2 regions of the Xanthobacter pseudotagetidis genome follow, and region 2 is predicted to be linked to the other one. Evidence: riboswitches for the same ligand, from Rfam matches in the RefSeq annotation. Region 2 holds a riboswitch; the other holds the start of a gene.
The links. Region 2 has a riboswitch for glycine ahead of gcvT (glycine cleavage system aminomethyltransferase GcvT). Riboswitches for the same ligand answer to the same signal wherever they lie in the genome.

Region 1 (6,867 bases), 460 kb from region 2:
ATCAGCCCCTGCGGGCGGAACAGCAGCACCAGCACCACCAGCGCCGAGAAGATGAGGAAGCGGTATTCCTGAAGCACCTGGAGCTTCTCCGGCACCAGCACCACCACCAGGCAGGCGACCAGCGTGCCCCAGTGGTTGCCGAGCCCGCCAAGGAGCACGATGGAGATCAGGATCAGCGAGTCCTCGAGCGTGAAGTTGGACGGGGCGATGAAGCCCGCCATGAAGGCATAGAGCGCGCCTGAGAGCCCGGCGAGCACGCTGCCGAACACGAAGGCGATCGCCTTCCACACCGCGGGGCGGATGCCGAAGCAGGCGGCCGCGGTCTCGTCGGCGCGCACCATGTCGAGGGTCAGGCCGGCCCAGGAGCGTTCCAGCCGCTGCGCCAGCACCAGGGAGGCGGCGAGCAGCGCCAGCGCCGCCACCAGGTAGACCGCGTATTGCGACACGTCGTACCCGAGCATCTCGAACGGGCGGTTCGGCCGCCAGCCGAAGATGTCGATGCCGCGCACCTGGAGGCCCTGGGGGCCGCCGAGGGCGTCGTTCACCTCCAGGAAGCCCTTGAACAGCATGGCGAAGGCGATGGTGACCACGGCCGCGTAGTGGCCGCGCGCCCGGCACAGAGGCAGCACCAGGACCGCCCCCATCGCGCCCGCCACCAGCGCCGCGAAGGGAAAGGCGAGGATGTGCGGCAGGCCCGACTGCACCACCATCGCCGCCGCATACGCCCCGGCCCCGTAGAGCGAGGCGCCGGCGAAGTTGACGACGCCCGCATCCCCGGTCTGCACGTTGAGGCCGATGCAGACGGTGGCGGTGAGCAGCACGCTCGCCAGCATGAGCAGGTTGAAATGGTCGTCGAGGAACACGAACGCCACGGCCAGGGCGGCGACGATCGCCGCCGCGCCCATGACACCCTCGTGGGCGGTGAAGGCCGTCGCCAGCGGGCGGGCGAGCGCCGGGCGGCGCAGCAGCCAGCCGAGCGCGAGCGCGAGCGCGCCTGTCGCGGCCACCTCCCACTGGTGCTCGCCCTTCAGCAGCAGCACCACCCATGCGGCGCTCGCGGCGATGGCGCCGAGGCCCACCGCGCGCGGATGTCTTGCGAGAAGCTCCGGCATGGTCAGACCCTCTCGCTCGGGGCTTCGGCGAGCAGGCCCGTGGGCCGCCACGTCATGATGAGGATCACCACCGCGAAGGTGAACACGTCGCGGTAGGCGCTGGGGATGGGCAGGGCGACGGTGCCGATGGTCTGGAGCGCGGCGAACAGGAATCCGCCAAGGAGCGCGCCGTAGAAGTTGCCCATGCCGCCGATGATGGCGGCCGAGAAACCGGCGACGCCGAGGAACAGGCCCATGCCGAAATTGATCTCGTTGTAGTAGAGCCCGTTCATCACGCCGGCCACGGCGGCGAGCGCCGAGCCGAGCGCGAAGGTGCCGAGCACCACCAGGTCGAAATTGACGCCCATCAGGCGGGCGGTCTCCGAATCCTGCGCCACCGCCTTCATGGCGAGGCCGTAGCGGGTGCGGTTGATGAAGACGTGCACGGCGATGATCACCACGAGCCCCGCCGCCAGCAGGATGAGGCTGTCATAGCGCAGGCTGACGGCGCCGAGCTCCATGCTGCCCGAGGGCAGCAGGCGCGGGAACGGCTTGGGGTTGGCCCCGTCCGGATAGAACAGGCGCACCGCCTCGCGCAGCAGCGTCCCGGCCATCAGCGTGATGAGCAGCACGTTGAGGGCGGGCGCTTGCCTCAGCGGCAGCACCAGCACCCGGGCGATGAGGATGCCGAGCAGCGCGGTCACGAGGATCGCCCCGGCGAGCGCCAGGGCGATCACCGCGAAGGAGCTGGCGGCGATGCCCGACGCGCTGAGCGCGGCGGCCACGGTATAGGCCGCGAACGCACCCACCATGAGCACGTCGCCGTGCGAGAACTTGATGACGTCGAGGACGCCGAAGAACAGGGTGAAGCCAACCGCCACGAGGGCGTACATCATGCCCAGCATCAGGCTGTTGGTGACGTGCTGGCTCAGCGCCGCCATGTCCATGGAGAAACCGGCTCCGGTGTGAATGCGGGAAGGGTCGGGGCGCCGCCCCCCGCGGGGGGCGGCGGCAGGCTCACGGGCGCTTCTTCAGCTTGCGCTGGCCGGTGGCGTATTCCGATTGCTCCCAGGGAATCCACTTGCCGTCCTGGACGATGTAGGTGGTGATGAGCGCCAGCTCGTTCTGGCCGTCCTTGTCGAAGGTGATCGGGCCGACGATGGAGGCGGCGTCCTTCACGTCCATCAGCGCCTTGACCACAGCCTTGCGGTTGGGGCCGACCTTCTCGATGGTGTCGAGGAGCAGGTTCATGGCGGCGAAGGAGAACGGGCCCCAGATTTCCGGCGGCTCCTTGAAGCCGGCCTTCTCGTACTCGGCCATGAAGAACCGGCCGCCCGGCAGCTTGGCGATCGGTACGCCGGCATGGAAGGCGAGGGCGCCCTCGGCGAGCGGGCCGAGCGTGGCCGCGAAGGTGTCGGAGACGATGCCCGAGGCGCCCTCGAACTGCACGTCGCCGAGGCCGAGCTTGTCCATCTGCGAGCGGATGCGGATGCCGAGCGGGGCGAGGCCGGCGAAGTAGATCACGTCCGGGTTCAGCGCCTTGATCTGGGTGAGCTCGGCGGTGAAGTCCTGCTGGTCCGAGGAGACGCCGAAGCTGCCGAGGATCTTGCCGCCGGCATCGGTGATGAACTTGGTGAAATACTTGTTGTGGCCCTTGCCGTAGTCGGTGGTGTCGTGGATCACGGCCCAGGTCTTGAAGCCCTGCTGCGTCATGAACTTCGACGCGGTGAATTCCTGGCTGAGCATGGTGCCGTTGACGCGGAAGACCTCGTCGAAGTCGTTGCCGCTGGTGATCTCGGGCAGCACCGCGCCCCAGACGATCGCGGGCAGGCCGAACTCGTGGAACACGTTCACGGTGCCCATGGCGACGGCCGAGCAATAGTGCGCCACGGCGCCGATGATCTTCTTGTCGGTCGCCGCCTTGGTGGCCACCTGGATGCCCACGTTCGGCTTGCACTCGTCGTCCAGCGCCACGAGGTTGTAGGTGTATTTCGCCTTGGGGTCCTGGTTGCGCAGGGCGACCGCGAGGCTCGCGGAGTTGCGCGCGCCGATGCCGATGGCGGAGACGCCGCCCGTGAGCGGGCCGATGAAGGCGACGGACACCTCGTCCTTCGCCTGGACCTGGGAGGCGCCGAGCGCAAGGCAGGCGACGGCGCACGCGGCTGCCCGTCGCAGCCGGTCGAGAGCTACGTTCATTGTTCCGATCCTCTGGAAAAGGTGCCCCGTTGGACGGGGTCTGGAAGAACCGGATGTGAGGATAGACAATCATTTTCATAAAAGTCAAACGACTTGAATAAAATTTTCATGGACCGTGGATCATGTAGCTTCAAGCCTTTGCGAGGCCATGTGCCCACATGCGCGGCGGCGAGGCCGGCGGCCGCTGTTGCGCCGCAATGCGATCTCTGGGACAAAGGCGCGTCCGACCATGTCGCGTGGGAGAGACCGCTCGGGCGCCTGCCGCCGGGGCGGCGCCGACGGAGCAAGCGCCCCAGGAAACTCTCAGGCAGAAGGACCGCGCGGCAGGACGATCTGGAGAGAGGCGCTGGCGGGACAATCTCCCGCGGGGCGCCCACCGAAGGGGAAATCTTCCGCCAGGAGCCGCGCGCTCCCGGCGGCGGATTAAGCTCTCAGGTGCCGGGACAGATGGGGCTCGCCGGGGCGCTTCGGCGCTCCTCCTGTCCCCGTGCGCTTCGAGAGGAAGCCATGTCCCATCTCGCCGTCATCGGCGCCGGCATCACCGGCGTCACCACCGCCTATGCGCTCGCCCGCAATGGCCACCGCGTCAGCGTCATCGAGCGCGAGCGCTATCCCGCCATGGACACGTCGTTCGCCAATGGCGGCCAGCTGTCGGCCAGCAATGCCGAGGTGTGGAACCACGCCTCGACCATCGCCAAGGGCCTCAAATGGATGGTGCGCAGGGACGCGCCGCTGCTGCTGAACCCGATGCCGTCCTGGCACAAGTATTCCTGGATCGCGGAGTTCCTCGGCGAGATCCGCAACTACCGCGCCAACACGGTCGCGACCGCGCGGCTCGCGGTCCTGGCACGGCGCCTGCTGATCGAGACCGCCGCGCGCGAGAACATCGACTTCGACCTGGAGCAGCGCGGCATCCTCCACGTCTACCGCGACCGCGCCGGCTTCGAGCATGCGGGCCGGGTCAACGCGCTCCTGGCCGAAGGCGGGCTGGAGCGCCGCGCTGTGACGCCGGAGGAGATGCGCGCCATCGAGCCGGCGCTGGAAGGCGCGTTCCATGGCGGCTTCTACACCCCCTCGGACGCCACGGGCGACATCCACAGGTTCACGCGCGGCCTCGCCCATGCCTGCCGCAGGCAGGGCGTCGCATTCCTGCACGAGGCGAAGGTGGAGGCGGTCACGGCCGATGGGGCGGGCGTGCGCATCCGCTGGTCCCAGGCCGGCCCGCAGGCGGGCGCCGCCGAGGTGCTGGAGGCGGACGGCGTGGTGATCTGCGCCGGCATCGCCAGCCGCGCCCTCGCCGCGCAGCTCGGCGACCGGGTGAACATCTATCCGGTGAAGGGCTATTCCATCACCGTTCATCTCGACGACGCGGAAAGCCAGGCCGGGGCACCGTGGGTGAGCCTCCTGGACGACGCCACCAAGATCGTCACCAGCCGGCTCGGGCGCGAGCGCTTCCGCGTCGCCGGCACCGCCGAGTTCGCGGGCGAGAACCGGGACATCCGCGCGGAGCGCATCGCCCCGCTGGTGCGCTGGGTGCGCACGCTGTTCCCGGGCGTCGGCACCGGGCGCATCCAGCCCTGGGCCGGGCTGCGGCCGATGACGCCGTCCATGATGCCGCGCGTCGGACCGGGCCGCCGGCCGGGCGTCTGGTACAACACCGGCCATGGCCATCTCGGCTGGACGCTCTCGGCCGGCACCGCGCACCTGATCGCAGAGGCCATCGGCGCGGCGCGCTGAAGGCGGCGCGGCCTCGGCGCTCACCCCATGCGGCACGCGCCTGCGCGCGCCGCACCGAGGCCACCGCTGCGCTTTCTGGCCGGTCATGGCAAGCGCGGGGGCGCCGCAGCCGGAGGGGCAGGCCCGGCGCGCTCGTCTTCGAGGCGGCGCGGTGGGGACGGCCCCGATGGGCCGCCACTCCGCCTCGCGGCTCCAAAATCGCATCGATTTCAGGGGGATAAGTGGTGGGCGCACTAGGGCTCGAACCTAGGACCCGCTGATTAAGAGTCAGCTGCTCTACCAACTGAGCTATGCGCCCGTTCCGGGTGGCCCCGGAAGGAGGCGTCCGTTTAGCAAAACGCCCCCGCCCTTACAAGAGCGGAGGCGCACTTTTTTGCCGGTCGTCGGATCGGTCCAGCCGGCACGGCGACGGTACGCCGCCGCGCCGCAAGGCTCACTCCTTGAAGGCCTCCTCACGGGTCTTCTGCACCGAGGGCAGCAGCACCATCACCAGCGCGACGACGGCGAGGATCAGCAGCACCGCCGAGATCGGGCGGGTGAGGAACACCATCGGGTCGCCGCGCGAGATCAGCATGGCGCGCCGCAGGTACTCCTCCAGCATCGGCCCGATGACGAAGCCCAGCAGCATGGGCGCGGGCTCGCAGTCGAGCTTCACCAGCGCGTAGCCCAGCACCCCGAACAGCGCCATCGAGTAGACGTCGAAGGCGTTGTTGTTCACCGAGTACACGCCGATGCAGCAGAAGGCGATGATGGCCGGGAACAGCAGGTGGTAGGGCACGGTCAGCAGGCGCACCCACATGCCGATCAGCGGCAGGTTGAGCAGCACCAGCATGGCGTTGCCGACCCACATGGAGGCGATGATGCCCCAGAACAGGTCCGGCTTCTCCGTCACCACGTTCGGCCCCGGCGTGATGCCCTGGATGATGAGCGCGCCGATCATGAGCGCCATCACCGGGTTCGACGGGATGCCCAGCGTCAGCATGGGGATGAACGAGGTCTGGGCGCCGGCATTGTTGGCGCTTTCCGGACCGGCGACGCCGGCGATGGCGCCCTTGCCGAACTCCTTCGGGGTCTTCGAGACCTTCTTCTCGATGGAGTAGGAGGCGAACGAGGACAGCATGGCGCCGCCGCCCGGCAGGATGCCGAGCACCGAGCCGACCGCGGTGCCGCGCAGCACCGGGGCGATGATCGCCTTGAACTCGTCCTTGGTGAGCAGGAGGCCCTTCACCTTGGCGGCGACCAGCGAGCGGCCGTGCTCGTCCTCCAGGTTGCGGATGATCTCGCCGATGCCGAACATGCCCATGGCGACGGCGACGAAGTCGAAGCCGTCGGCCAGTTCCTGCATGTCGAAGGTGAAGCGCGGGGTGCCGGTGTAGATGTCCTGGCCCGACAGGCCGAGCAGCAGGCCGAGGACGATCATCGCCAGCGCCTTGACGATGGAGCCGGAGGCGAGCGTCACCGAGGCGACGAGGCCCAGCACCATCAGCGAGAAGTATTCCGCCGGGCCGAACTGCAGCGCGAGGTTGGCGAGCGGCGGGGCGAACAGCGCCAGCAGCAGGGTGGCGACCGAGCCGGCGAAGAACGAGCCCAGCGCGGCGGTGGCGAGCGCCGCCCCAGCGCGGCCCTTCTTGGCCATCTGATGGCCGTCGATGGCCGTCACCACCGAGGATGATTCGCCCGGCAGGTTGATGAGGATCGCCGTGGTGGAGCCGCCATACTGCGCGCCGTAATAGATGCCGGCGAGCATGATGAGGGCGGAGACCGGCGGCAGGCCGAAGGTGATCGGCAGCAGCATGGCGATGGTGGCGAGCGGGCCGAGGCCGGGCAGCACGCCGATCAGCGT
Region 2 (6,867 bases):
CATAGACCGGGCTCGCCCAGCCCGAGGTGAAGATGAAGGGCTCGCCCGAGGAGAAGCGCACCGCCTCCACCTCGATCAGCATGCGCGCGGTCTCTTTGGCGATGGTGGCCTTGTCGGGAAAAGCGGTGACGTTCGCCATGGGTTGCGCCCCTTCGTCTGAAGCCTCGATCGGAGGGGGCATATATCAGAGGCGGGGCCGATGGGCACCCCAATCGGGCGGGCAGGCCGCGCCCGCCCGATGGGCCGCTCAGCGCACCTCCACCGGAATGCGGACGATCACCCGCCGCGCATCCACCCCCTGCAGGACATAGCGGATCTCGTAGCGCCCCGGCGTCCCAGGCGCGGTGAGGGAGGCGGTCTTGCCGTCGGTGTGACGGGTATAGGCGTAGGACAGCTCATCGCTGGTCTCGGCCTTGCCGGCGGGAACGAGGTCCACATAGTCGCCGTCGCCATTCGGCCCCGACCATTCGACCGCGATGGCTGCGTCGGGCGCGACGTGCGCCGGTGCCGTCAGGGTCGCGGGCGCCACCTCCTCCACGGTGAACGGCACGCGCGCCAGCTCGCGGCGGCCACCCGCCCCCTCCAGCACGTAGCGGATCACGTAGGCGCCGGGCTTCACCGGCAGCCGCAGCTCCACGGTCTCGCCGTCCTCCGACTGGTCCACATAGGCATAGGCGGTCTCGCCCGACGTTTCCTTGTGGCCGGCCGGGACGAGGTCCACATAGTCGCCGGCGCCCTTCGGCCCGCGCCAGTTCACCGTGAGCGCGGAGCCGGCCGGCGCCTTCGGCGGGAAGGCGAGCGCGGCCGAGGCGGCCGTCACCTCCAGCGGCACGGTGACGAGGACCTGGCGGCCGCCGGCGGCCTCCAGGACATAGCGCAGGGCGTACTTCCCGACGTCGCCCGGCGCCCTGAGCGTCGCGGGGTTGCCCTGCTCGGTATAGGCATAGGCGATCTCGCCCGCCGCCTCCTTATGGCCGGCGGGGACGAGGTCCACATAGTCGCGCGCCTGCCCGGGTCCCTTCCAGGTGACCTCGAACGCCGAGCCCGCGGGCACGCTGGCCGGCGCGACCAGCGCCACCTTGCTGTCGACGACCTCGACCTTGCCGGTCGCCAGGACCCGGCGCTTGTCGGGGCCGTTCCAGACATAGCGGATGTCGTACGTCCCGGGCGTGCCCGGCGCGCGCAGCTCCGCGTCCTTGCCCTTCTCCACATAGGCGTAGGACAGCTCCCCGCCGATCTCCTTCGTGCCGGCCGGCACGAGATCCACATAGTCGTTGGTGGCGGCCGGGCCGGTCCACTTCACCAGAAAGCCCGCGCCGATGCCGGGCTTGGCCGGGGTGGATATGGTCGCCTGCGGCACGCTCACGCTCGCCTGGGTCGCGGCGGTCTTCGGCGCGGTGGTCTTCGGCGCGGGCGGCGCGGCGACCGTCTGCGCGAGGGCGTCCTTCAGCTCCGCCTCGTTGCCGGCGCGGATGTAGCGCCCGCCGGTCCGCTCGGCGAGGCAGGCCACCTGCCGCCCCTCCTCCCGGGTCAGCCCGAAGCCGACCACATGGGCGGTGAAGTCGACCCCGGTCTTCTCCAGCTCGGCCGCCAGCGCGCACGGGTCCGCCTGGCAGGTCTCCACGCCGTCGGTGATAAGGATGACGGTCGCCTTGTCCTCGGTCGAGCGCAACGCCGCGGCGGCCTGGCGGACGCTCTCGGTGAGCGGGGTCTTGCCCAGGAAGCGCATCTTGTCCGCGGCGGCCGCGATGGCCGCGCCGCTGCCCGCCGCCGGGGAAACCACCAGCTCGATGTCCGCGCAGTTGCCCTTCTCCCGGTGGCCGTAGGCCATGAGCCCGACCTCGGCGGTGGGCGGAAGCTTGGCCAGCGTCTGCTTGAGCGCCTGCCGGGCGATCTCCAGCTTCGGCCTGCCGTCGATGGCGCCCCACATGGAGCCGGAGGCATCGAGGACGATCATGGTGCGCTCGGCGGCGAGCGCGGGCGCCGATACGACGCAGAGGAACATGAGAAGAATACGGCTCAGGCGCATGCTGAATCTCTATCCCGTTCGACCACTTCGAACCCCGCGCCGGGGAAGGAGCCATTCCGTGAATAGAATTGCAACCAGAATCACAGCCTCAAAGACGAAGATTTCCTCATGTCCATGTCCCTATCCGCTTGATGCCACGGGCGCGCGGATAACTACGTTGGCGCCACCGCAGCGCCTTCCAAATCAGGCGACTTGACCGAGAATGACACAGAAAGGCGGCGCGTGTTGCTCCCGGACGGCGGACGGCGTCGGGCTGCCCCCGCCCCGGCTCATTGACGCCCCCGCCTTATCGCCTATGCTGCGCCTCGGCCGTGCGACTCGCCTTTCAGGGGTGGCGCGGCCATCGGACGATCCCTGCGGGAGAGACCGGCGGCCTTTCGGGGCGCGGCCGGCGCCGAAGGCGCAACCGCCCCGGAACCGCTCAGGCAAAAGGGCCGCAGGGGGACGAGCCTCTGGAAAGCAGCGCCCCCCGCGCGAGCGGGATTTCGCGCTCACCGAAGGAGTAAGCCGCGCCCTTCCACGAGGCGAGGCGAAATCTCTCAGGTTTCCCGGACAGAGGGGGCGCCGCGCGGACCCGGACACGGGGCCGCCAGATTGGCGCATCCTGTCGGGAGCCTGTTATGGCGCAGCCGGACGAAAATGCGGGTCCCCTCCAGAAGACCCCGCTTCACCTCGAACACATCGAGCTCGGTGCCCGCATGGTGCCGTTCGCCGGCTACGAGATGCCGGTGCAGTATGCCGACGGCATCATCGCCGAGCACAACTGGACCCGCGAGCATGCGGGCCTGTTCGACGTCTCCCACATGGGCCAGGCGATCCTGCAGGGGCGCGACCACGCCGCCACCGCCCGCGCACTCGAGGCGCTGGTCCCGGCCGACATCCTGAACCTCGCCGAGGGCCGCCAGCGCTATTCCCAGCTCACCGCCGACGACGGCGGCATCATCGACGACCTCATGGTCACCCGTCCGGCGGGCCACGAGAATGACGGGCGCCTGCTGCTGGTGGTGAACGCCGCCCGCAAGGAAGTGGACTTCGCCCACATCGCCGCGCGCCTGCCCTCCTCCGTGCGCCTCGACGTGGTGGAGGACCGCGCCCTCATCGCCCTCCAGGGGCCCGAGGCCGCCATGGTGATGGAGCGCCACTGCCCCGACGCGCTGCTGCTCGGCTTCATGGAAGCAAGCGTGCTGCTGGTGGACGACTTCCCCATGCAGGTGTCGCGCTCCGGCTACACCGGCGAGGACGGCTTCGAGATCTCGCTGCCGGCGCTGGAGGCGCCCATTCTCTGGGCACGCCTCATGGCCGAGCCGGAGGTCAAGACCATCGGCCTCGGCGCCCGCGACAGCCTGCGGCTGGAGGCGGGGCTGTGCCTCTACGGGCACGACATCGACCTGTCCACTTCCCCCGTCGAGGCCGCGCTCACCTGGTCGATCCAGAAGCGCCGGCGGCTGGAGGGCGGCTTTCCCGGCGCCGCGCGCATCCAGCGCGAGCTTGCCGAGGGCACGGGCCGCATCCGCGTCGGCCTGAGGATCGAGGGCCGCCAGCCGGCGCGCGAGGGGGCCGAGATCGCCGCCGCTGGCACCGTGGTCGGCACCGTGACCTCGGGCGGCCACGCGCCGAGCCTCAACGCGCCGATCGCCATGGGCTACGTGCCGCCGGCCTATGCCGCGCCGGGCACGGCGCTGGAGGTCCTGGTGCGCGGCAAGGCGCTTCCCGCCTCGGTCGTCGCCCTGCCCTTCGTGCCGACGCGCTACCACCGCAAATCCTGAACCGGGGGCCTCAAGACATGACCAGCGTGCGCTACACCAAGGACCACGAATACATCCGCCTCGACGGCGCGGTGGCGGTGGTCGGCATCTCCGACTACGCCCAGAGCCAGCTCGGCGACGTGGTGTTCGTGGAGCTGCCCGACATCGGCAAGACGGTGGAGAAGGGCAAGGAGGCCGCCGTCGTCGAGAGCGTGAAGGCCGCGAGCGAGGTCTATGCCCCCCTCTCCGGCGAGGTGGTGGAGGTGAACGCGGAGCTGGAGGGCAATCCCGGCCTCGTCAACACCGACGCCGAGGGCCAGGGCTGGTTCCTGAAGCTGAGGCTCGCCGACCCGTCCGAGCTCGACGCCCTCATGGACGCCGACGCCTACAAGGCCTTCCTGGAGACGCTGGGCTGAGGCCGGCGCGCCCCCGCCGGCCCCGTTCGATCGAGAAAGACGCATCATGCGCTATCTGCCTTTGACCGCCGACGACCGCGCCGAGATGATGGCGCGGATCGGCATCGCGTCCGTGGACGTGCTGTTCGCCGACATTCCGAAGGACAAGCGCGAGACCGAGCTTCCCGACCTGCCGCGTGCGAAAGGCGAGCTGGAGGTGGAGCGGCAGCTCGCACGCCTCGCCGCGAAGAACGTGCCGGCGGGATCGGTGCCGTTCTTCGTCGGCGCGGGAGCCTATCGCCATCACGTGCCGGCGAGCGTCGACCACCTGATCCAGCGCTCGGAGTTCCTCACCTCCTACACGCCGTATCAGCCCGAGATCGCCCAGGGCACGCTGCAATACCTGTTCGAGTTCCAGACCCAGGTGGCCGAACTGACCGGCATGGAGGTGGCGAACGCCTCCATGTATGACGGCTCCACCGCGGCCGCCGAGGCGGTGCTCATGGCCCACCGGGTCACCCGGCGGCGCAAGGCGGTGCTGGCCGGCAACCTCCATCCGCACTATCGCGCCACCATCGAGACCGTCTCGCGCTATGCCGAAGACGAGGTGACGGCGCTGGCGCCGGTGCCGGCGGGCGGGGAGGACCTGCTGTCGGCCATCGACGAGACCGTGTCCTGCATCGTCGTGCAGTCGCCGGACGTGTTCGGCAACCTCGTCGACCTCAAGCCCATCGCCGCCAGGGCGCACGAGAAGGGGGCGCTGCTGATCGCGGTGTTCACGGAAGCAGTGTCGCTCGGCCTCGTCGAGCCGCCGGGCGCCCAGGGCGCCGACATCGTCGTCGGCGAGGGCCAGTCCATCGGCAACGCGCTGAACTTCGGCGGCCCGTATGTGGGCCTGTTCGCCACCCGGCCGAAATTCATCCGCCAGATGCCCGGCCGCCTCGCCGGCGAGACCGTGGACGCGGAGGGCCGGCGCGGCTTCGTGCTCACGCTCTCCACCCGCGAGCAGCATATCCGCCGCGAGAAGGCGACCTCCAACATCTGCACCAATTCAGGCCTCTGCGCGCTCGCCTTCACCATCCACCTGTCGCTGCTCGGTCGCGAGGGGCTGACGCGGCTCGCCCGCCTCAACCATGCCAGCGCCTGCGACCTCGCCGACCGCCTCGTGGCGGTGCCGGGGGTGGAGGTGCTGAATGCGACGTTCTTCAACGAGTTCACCATCCGCGTGCCGGGCAAGGCGGCGGACGTGATCGAGAAGCTGGCGCGGAAGGGCGTGCTGGGCGGCGTGCCGTACTCGCGCCTCGCGCCGAAGGCGGGCCTCGACGACCTGATCCTCGTCGCCGCCACCGAGACCACGACCGAGGACGACCGCGCTGCTTTCGCCGCCGCGCTGAAGGAGGTGCTGGCATGAACCGGATCCTTCCGAGCGCTGGCAGCGCGGCCTCCCTCTCCCGCTTGCGGGGGAGGGTCGGGGTGGGGGCATGGCGCCATCCCCACGGCGGCGCCGACGCCGTTTCGATAGTCTTCCCCCTCCCTAGCTCTGCCCTGTTCTTCCCCCTCCCTAGCCCTCCCCTGTTCTTCCCCCTCCCTAGCCCTCCCCCGCAAGCGGGAGAGGGAATCGGCGTGCGCGCAGCCGCCATGGTCCGCTCATTCGACAAGGTGCTGGCATGAACCGCGAAGGCCGGGGCGCCACTGCCCCAACCACCGGGAGCGCCTCGCAGGCGCCCGCCACCTTCACCGGCAACCGGGGCCTGGACCTGGAGGAGGGCCTGATCTTCGAGATCGGCCGCGCCGAGGTGACCGGCGTCGACATCCCCGAGCCGCCGGAGTTCCGCGCCCGCCTGGGCGGCCTGGAGCGCAAGGTGGCGCCCGATCTGCCGGGCCTGTCCGAGCCCGAGGCCATGCGCCATTACGTGCGCCTCTCGCGCATGAACTACGGCATCGACAGCGGCCTGTTCCCGCTCGGCTCGTGCACCATGAAGCACAATCCGCGCCTCAACGAGAAGATGGCGCGCCTTGCCGGCTTCGCCGATCTGCATCCGCTGCAGCCGGTCTCCACCGTCCAGGGTGCGCTCGCTCTGATGGCGGAGTTGTCGCGCTATCTGCTGGAGCTCACCGGCATGGCCGCCGTGGCGCTGCCGCCCAAGGCCGGCGCCCATGGCGAATTGTGCGGCATGATGGCGATCAAGGCCGCCCACATGGCCGCCGGCCAGGGCCATCGCCACATCGTCGTGGTTCCCGAGAGCGCCCACGGCACCAATCCCGCCACCGCCGCTTTGATCGGCTACGAGGTGCGCGCGATCCCCGCCCGCGCCGACGGAACGGTGGACGTGGAGGCGGTGAAGGCGGCGCTCTCGCCCGAGGTGGCGGCGCTGATGCTCACCAATCCCAACACCTGCGGCCTGTTCGAGCCGGACGTGGTGAAGATCGCCGCGGCGGTGCACGCCGCCGGCGCCTACTTCTATGCGGATGGGGCGAACTTCAACGCCATCCTCGGCAAGGTGCGCATCGGCGACCTGGGCGTCGACGCCATGCACATCAACCTGCACAAGACCTTCTCGACCCCGCACGGCGGCGGCGGGCCGGGGGCCGGGCCGGTGGTGCTCTCCCCGGCGCTGGCGCCGTTCGCGCCGGTGCCGTGCGTGGCGGCGCGCGACGGCGCGCTGACCCTGGTGGAGGACGGGGGAGCGGCCGGCGC

Region 1: another riboswitch for glycine. It lies ahead of V5F67_RS19505 (D-amino acid dehydrogenase); the one in region 2 lies ahead of gcvT (glycine cleavage system aminomethyltransferase GcvT).

Annotation. Positions count from the first base shown of each region.
Region 1 covers NZ_CM195534.1:4,257,959-4,264,825, reverse strand. Annotated here, with positions in the region: gene V5F67_RS19520 (branched-chain amino acid ABC transporter permease) at 1-1,112, opposite strand, end outside; gene V5F67_RS19515 (branched-chain amino acid ABC transporter permease) at 1,115-2,038, opposite strand; gene V5F67_RS19510 (branched-chain amino acid ABC transporter substrate-binding protein) at 2,109-3,287, opposite strand; glycine riboswitch at 3,515-3,616, shown strand; gene V5F67_RS19505 (D-amino acid dehydrogenase) at 3,735-5,024, shown strand; tRNA gene V5F67_RS19500 (tRNA-Lys) at 5,247-5,322, opposite strand; gene V5F67_RS19495 (tripartite tricarboxylate transporter permease) at 5,458-6,867, opposite strand, start outside.
Region 2 covers NZ_CM195534.1:4,718,375-4,725,241, forward strand. Annotated here, with positions in the region: gene V5F67_RS21615 (orotate phosphoribosyltransferase) at 1-139, opposite strand, end outside; gene V5F67_RS21620 (VWA domain-containing protein) at 248-2,029, opposite strand; glycine riboswitch at 2,377-2,476, shown strand; glycine riboswitch at 2,479-2,588, shown strand; gene gcvT (glycine cleavage system aminomethyltransferase GcvT) at 2,650-3,795, shown strand; gene gcvH (glycine cleavage system protein GcvH) at 3,813-4,190, shown strand; gene gcvPA (aminomethyl-transferring glycine dehydrogenase subunit GcvPA) at 4,237-5,580, shown strand; gene gcvPB (aminomethyl-transferring glycine dehydrogenase subunit GcvPB) at 5,837-6,867, shown strand, end outside.